DNA from 2 places in the Streptomyces sediminicola genome. Region 2 is predicted to be linked to the other one. Evidence: riboswitches for the same ligand, from Rfam matches in the RefSeq annotation. Region 2 holds a riboswitch; the other holds the start of a gene.
The links. A riboswitch is a leader RNA that binds a small molecule or an ion and turns the genes downstream of it on or off. The one in region 2 is predicted to bind S-adenosylmethionine.
Positions count from the first base shown of each region.

Region 1: linked by a shared signal. The riboswitch ahead of thrC (threonine synthase) and the one ahead of VM636_RS22275 (aminotransferase class V-fold PLP-dependent enzyme) in region 2 are both predicted to bind S-adenosylmethionine.

Region 1 is NZ_CP144555.1:3,852,012-3,855,374, forward strand. It holds gene VM636_RS16935 (hypothetical protein) at 1-692, shown strand, start outside; gene VM636_RS16940 (glucosyl-3-phosphoglycerate synthase) at 714-1,658, opposite strand; SAM riboswitch class I at 1,790-1,937, shown strand; gene thrC (threonine synthase) at 1,956-3,254, shown strand; gene VM636_RS16950 (MoaD/ThiS family protein) at 3,350-3,363, shown strand, end outside.
Region 2 is NZ_CP144555.1:5,071,535-5,074,897, reverse strand. It holds gene VM636_RS22285 (rhomboid family intramembrane serine protease) at 1-24, shown strand, start outside; gene VM636_RS22280 (Lrp/AsnC ligand binding domain-containing protein) at 21-302, shown strand; gene VM636_RS22275 (aminotransferase class V-fold PLP-dependent enzyme) at 340-1,725, opposite strand; SAM riboswitch class IV at 2,096-2,212, opposite strand; gene trpD (anthranilate phosphoribosyltransferase) at 2,297-3,361, opposite strand.

The sequences.
Region 1 (3,363 bases), 1.2 Mb from region 2:
CACTGGTCCTGGCCGGCTGCGGGGGTGGCGGCGGGAGTGCGGCGGCGGACGCCCGTCCGGCCACCGCGTCCGCGACGCCGGCCGCGCGGACGCCGGAGCCAGCCCAGGCACCGGAGCCGGCGGAGACCTCCGAGACGCCCGCGCCCACGCCGGCCGTGGAGACGCTCGCGGACCAGACCGGCGCCACCGTCGGCACCGCCACGGCCGCCGCCCGCTCGGCCGGCCTCGACTACGCCGTCTACCTCCAGGGCACCGGCCTCTCGCTGGACGGCGGCGGCACGCGGGCCTCGTCCTGGGGCGCCGGCGAGAGGGTCTGCGGCCAGGTCGACGACCCCGAGGACGCCAACCCCGCCTACGACGTGGCGTTCACCGTCCCGCGTGACGGCCGCGACTGCGCCGGGAAGGCGCTGTACACGCCCCCGCCGCCCCGGCCCGCGGCCCCCGCCACGACAGGCGGCACCGGCGGCTCCACGGGCGGCACGACCGGCGGCTCCACGGGCGGGACCACCGGCGGCTCCGGCACCACCCGGAACTGCGCCCTCACCAGCCCCGCGGGCAACTGCTACGCCGACGGCCAGTTCTGCGCCAACCGGCACCACGGCATGAGCACCTACGGGCGCGGCGGCGAGTACCTGACCTGTCAGCGCGACGGCGCCGGACGCTGGCGCTGGTCGGACGGCGTCCCTGGCTGATCCCCGGGCCCGGCCGGGGCCTCAGGCCACTTTCCGGGCCGCGTACTCCGCGATCTGCTCCATCGGCGGCCGTTCCTCGGTGTCCACGGGGTGAGTGCGCGGCTCGAAGCCGCCCTCACCCCGCTCGAACTGGGTGAGGGACGGCCGCACCAGGTGGCCGCGGGCCAGCCGGAGCTGGGCGGTGCGGTAGATCGCGGCGGACATCCGGCCGAGCGCCCGCCCATCCTGGTGGCGGTGGTGGCGCACCCCGACGTCGACCTGCGCGAGCGCGTCCAGCCCCACCAGGTGCAGCGCGTCGACCAGCATGCCCAGCTCGACGCCGTAGCCGACCGGGAAGGGCAGCCGCTCCAGCAGCGAGCGGCGGGCCGCGTACTCGCCGCCCAGCGGCTGCACGAAGCCGGCCAGCAGCGGCCAGTGCAGGTTGAGCAGCGGACGGGCCACCAGCTCGGTGACCCGGCCGCCCTGACCGGCGGCGGTGCCCAGCGGACGGTCGTACATCGCCTTGACCAGGTGCACGTCCGGGTCGGTCAGCAGCGGGCCCACGATGCCGGTGACGAAGTCGGCGGAGAACTCGCGCAGATCGGCGTCGACGAAGCACACGATGTCACCGCCGGTCACCAGCAGCGACCGCCACAGCACCTCGCCCTTGCCGGGCACCGCGGGGATGCGCGGCAGGATGGCGTCGCGGTGCACGACCCGCGCGCCCGCCGCCGCGGCCACCGCCGACGTCCGGTCGCGGGAGCCGGAGTCGACGACCACCACCTCGTCGACGAGCGGGCAGCGCTCCATCAGTTCGCGGCGGATCACCCGCACGATCTCGCCGACCGTCGCCTCCTCGTCCAGCGCGGGGAGCACGACGCTGACCGACTGGCCCCCGGCGCGTTTGGCGGCCACGAGCTGCCGGAGCGGGCGGTCGGCGACGGACCACGAGCGGGCGCTCAGCCAGCGCTCGACTTCTTCCAGCACGGTCGGTGGCTCCTTCGTGATCCATCTCGCGGTACGGACGACGGTCTCGGCCGTCATGGCCTTCGGTTACAGTCTTGAACAACGCGGACGACCCTCGCATGCCGGGGTCGCCACCGCCGACAACCGCATACCGCTCATCCAGAGGGGCAGAGGGACACGGCCCGATGAAGCCCCGGCAACCCTCCAGTCGGTTCTTGTCACGCAGACGTGGCGAGGCTCCCGGCTCGGGAAGGTGCCAATTCCGTCTCACGGCGAAACGCGTCGTGGGGAAGATGAGGAGAAAGGGCCTCGCCTCACATGGCTGTGCAGACCGTCGAAAGCGCCAACGCCGCCACCCCTGCCGCCGGTTCGGTCGACCTCGGTCCCGCCGCCGCGCTCTCCTGCCGCGAATGCGGCCACAGCGTCCCGCTCGGCCCGGTCTTCGCCTGCGAAGAGTGTTTCGGACCGCTGGAGATCGCCTACGACTTCGCCGGCCTGGACGCCGGGGAACTGCGCCGGCGCATCGAGTCCGGCCCCGCCAGCATCTGGCGCTACGCCCCGCTGCTGCCCGTCCCCGCCGACGTGGCCGGCAAGCCCAACCTCAACCCGGGCTGGACCCCGCTCGTGCGGGCCGACCGCCTCGCCGCCGAACTCGGCGTCACCGGCGGGCTGTTCGTCAAGGACGACTCCGGCAACCCGACGCACTCCTTCAAGGACCGCGTCGTCGCCCAGGCGCTGGAGGCCGCCCGCGCCTTCGGCTTCACCACCCTGTCCTGCTCCTCCACCGGCAACCTGGCCGGCGCCGTCGGCGCCGCCGCCGCCCGCGCCGGACTGCGCTCGTGCGTCTTCATCCCGCACGACCTGGAGCAGGGCAAGGTCGTCATGGCCGCGGTCTACGGCGGTGACCTCGTCGGCATCGAGGGCACCTACGACGACGTGAACCGCTTCTGCTCCGAGCTGATCGGCGACCCGGCCGGCGAGAGCTGGGGCTTCGTCAACGTCAACCTGCGGCCCTACTACGCCGAGGGCTCCAAGACCCTCGCGTACGAGATCTGCGAACAGCTCGGCTGGCGCGTCCCGGACCAGATCGTGGTCCCGATCGCCTCCGGCTCCCAGCTCACGAAGATCGACAAGGGGCTGCGCGAGCTGATCTCCCTGGGCCTGGTCGAGGACCGGCCGTACAAGATCTTCGGGGCGCAGGCCGAGGGCTGCTCGCCGGTGGCCGCGGCCTTCAAGGCCGGACACGACGTGGTCCGCCCGCAGAAGCCGGACACCATCGCCAAGTCCCTCGCCATCGGCAACCCGGCCGACGGCCCCTACGTCCTCGACATCGCCCGCCGCACCGGCGGCGCCGTGGAGGACGTGACCGACGCGCAGATCGTGGACGCGATCCGGCTGCTCGCCCGCACCGAGGGCGTCTTCGCGGAGACCGCCGGCGGCGTGACCGTCGGCGTGACCCGCAAGCTGGTCGAGAGCGGCGTCCTCGATCCCACCCTGACCACCGTCGTGCTCAACACCGGCGACGGGCTCAAGACCCTGGACGCGGTGGCCGACACCGGCCTGACCGCCACGATCCGCCCCAGCCTGGAGTCGTTCCGCGCGGCCGGCCTCGGCTGAGCCACCGCCCCGCCGTCCCCTCGTCGTCGGGCGGCGGGGGCTGGACGCGCAGCTCCCGCGCCCGTCGGTCCGCCACCCCTTCCGGAGGTTCCCCCGTGAGTGTCACCGT
Region 2 (3,363 bases):
CCCGAGGGAGAGAACCAGCCGTGATCAGCGCGATCGTCCTCATCAAGACCAGCGTGGACCGGATTCCCGAGATCGCGGAGCGGATCGCCGCGCTGGAGAGCGTCAGCGAGGTCTTCTCGGTCACCGGCACCTACGACCTGATCGCCATGGTCCGGGTCCGCCGGCACGAGGACCTGGCGGAGGTCATCCCGGGCCGGATCAGCAAGATCCCCGGAGTGGAGGCCACGGACACGCACGTGGCCTTCCGCACCTACTCCCAGCACGACCTGGAGGCGGCCTTCGCCATCGGGCTGGACAACTGACCCGCTCCCCCGCCGCGCCCCGGCCGGTCCGCCCCGCTCAGGCCGCCGGAGCCTCGGGCACGCAGCGCCCGTCCTCGGTGCGGTAGCTCCACCGGGCACCCTCGCGCACCAGCCGCCCCACGGCCTCGACGAACCGGTCGACGTGCTCCTCGGGCGTGCCCGCCCCGAAGCTGACCCGCACCGCGTGCAGGGGCCCCTCCCCGCCTCCCGGCTCCGCCGCCGCACCGCAGCCGCCCGGCGCCTGCGCCCCGCCGCCGAGCAGGGCGCGCACCAGCGGGTGGGCGCAGAACAGCCCGTCGCGCACGCCGATGCCGTACTCGGCGGAGAGCGCGGCGGCGAAGTGCGAGGCGTTCCAGCCCTCGACGACGAAGGAGACCACGCCGACACGGGGCGCCTTGTCGCCGAAGAGGGACAGCACCCGCACCTCGGGCACCCGGGCCAGCCCCGCCCGCAGCCGGCCGAGCAGGTACCGCTCCCGCGCCACCAGGGCGTCGAAGCCGGCCTCGGTCAGCGCCTCACAGGCGGAGGCGATGGCGTGGGCGCCGATCACGTTGGGCGAGCCGGCCTCGTGCCGGGCGGCGCCGTCGTGCCACTCGACCTCCAGCGTGCCGTCGGCCCGCCGGGCCACCGTCCGGCTGGCCCCGCCCCCGGCGAGGTAGGGCTCGGCCTCGCCCAGCCAGTCGGCGCGGCCGGCCAGCACGCCCGCGCCGAAGGGCGCGTACAGCTTGTGCCCGGAGAAGGCGACCCAGTCGACGTCCAGGTCGCGGACCCTGACCGGGTGGTGCGGGGCGAGCTGGGCGGCGTCCAGGACGACGCGGGCACCGTGGGCGTGGGCGGCGGCGGCCAGTTCGCGCACCGGCCACAGCTCGCCGGTGACGTTGGAGGCGCCGGTCACGCAGACCAGGGCGGGGCCGTGGGGGGCGCGGTCGGCGAGGGCCCGCTCCAGGATCTCCACGGCCCGCCCGGGGCTGTCGGGGGCGTCCAGCACGGTGACGGGGGCGCCGCGCCAGGGCAGCAGCGCCGCGTGGTGCTCGGTCTCGAAGACGAAGACCCGGCAGTCGCGGGGCAGGGCGGCGGCGAGCAGGTTGAGGGAGTCGGTGGTGGACCGGGTGAAGACGACCTGGTCCCCGGGGCGGCAGTCGAGGAACTCGGCGACGGTCCGGCGGGCCCGCTCGAACAGTTCGGTCGACAGCCGGGACAGGTGCCCGGCCCCGCGGTGCACGCTGCCGTAGTACGGGGCGTAGGCGGCCACGTCGTCCCAGACCCGGCGCAGCGCGGGGGCGCTGGCGGCGTAGTCGAGCGCGGCGTAGCCGATCTCGCCGCCGGTCACGAGCGGGACGGCGACGTCGAGACCCAGTACCGGGAGCGGGCCGGCGGGGGCGGCCGTGGAGGTCGCGGTGGCGGGGGCGGTGGCGGTGGTCATGGGTGTACTCCCGTGAGGACAGGCGGACCCTTCGCGCGGGCGCTGCGGCCGGGCGCGGAAGGGTCGGAAGGGGCAGAAGGGGGGAGGAGGACGCGCGGCGGGGGCGCTGCGGCCCCGGGCCCTCCGGCGCGGTCCCGGCGCACGCCCACGCGAGGCCGACGGCACGAAACCGGCGCGCGGGGCGCGGGGACGGCGGACCGTGAAAGCGGGCGGGAGGGGACCGTGACGGCGGGCCCGGGGGCGTCGTCGGGGGTGCGGGGCACGGGGGCACGGCACGAGGCGACGACGGCCCCTACGGCATTCGCTTGCTCACGGAAGGCTCCCTCGTACGACCAGGACCCCTGGCGGTGTCACTCGAAGGAGTGCGAGGGGTCCGCGCTTGCCATGGACCCTGCTGTCCACGGCCTGGTCTTCACCCGGGGCACCCCGCCACGGACGGAGGGTTGCCGGACAGTCGGCCGGGGCCGTGTGACTGTCACTCATGACCTGGAAGGGAACGTACGCGAGCCGGCCCGCCTCCCGCAACCCGGGTCCGGAGCGCGGGACGCCGGCCGGCCCGGCGGACGGGGTGTCAGGCGTTGCTGGCGGTGACCCAGCGTTCGAGGACGCGGCGGGCGGCGCCCGAGTCGACGGACTCCGCGGCCCGGTCCATGGCCGCCCGGAGCCGCTCGGCGAGCGGGCCGGCGCCCGGCTCCAGCGCCACCAGGGCCGCGGCGGAGTTGAGCAGGACCGCGTCGCGGACCGGGCCGCTCTCGCCGTGGAGCAGGCGGCGGGCGACGTCGGCGTTGTAGGCGGCGTCGGCGCCGCGCAGCGCCTCCACCGGCACCGGCTCGATGCCGACGTCCCGCGGGTCGAAGTGCTCCTCGGTGACCTTGCCGTCGCGCACCTCCCAGACCCGGGAGGTGGCGGTGGTGGTCAGCTCGTCGAGGCCGTCGTCACCGCGGAAGACCAGGGAGGAGTGGCCGCGCTCGGCGAAGACCCCGGCGATGATCGGGGCCATCCGGGCGTCGGCGACGCCGATCGCCTGTGCCTTGACGTGCGCGGGGTTGGTCAGCGGACCCAGGAAGTTGAAGACCGTACGGATGCCGAGCTGTCCGCGGGCCGCCGCGACGTGCCGCAGCGAGGGGTGGAACTTCACCGCGAAACAGAAGGTGATCCCGGCCTCCTCGGCGACCTCGGCGACCCGCCGCGGGCCGAGTTCCAGGTTGACGCCGAGCTTCTCCAGGACGTCGGAGGCGCCGGAGGCCGAGGAAGCGGCCCGGTTGCCGTGCTTGACGACCTTGGCCCCGGTGCCGGCCACGACGATCGCGGACATGGTGGAGATGTTGACCGTCTTGGCACCGTCGCCGCCGGTGCCGACGATGTCGACGGTCTCCCCCGGCACCTCGATCACCCGGGCGTGCGCGTACATGGTGCGGACCAGTCCGGAGATCTCCTCGACGGTCTCGCCCTTGGCCCTCAGCGCGGTGGCGAACCCGGCGATCTGCGCGTCGGTCGCCTCCCCCCGCATGATCACGTCGAGGGCCCAGGCGGTGTCGTCGGCGGTCAGGTCGTGACCGTCCAGCAGTCCGTTCAGCAGGGCGGGCCAGGAGCGGCCCGCCGCGGTGTCGCCTCCAGCGGGGGTCACAGCGCTCATCA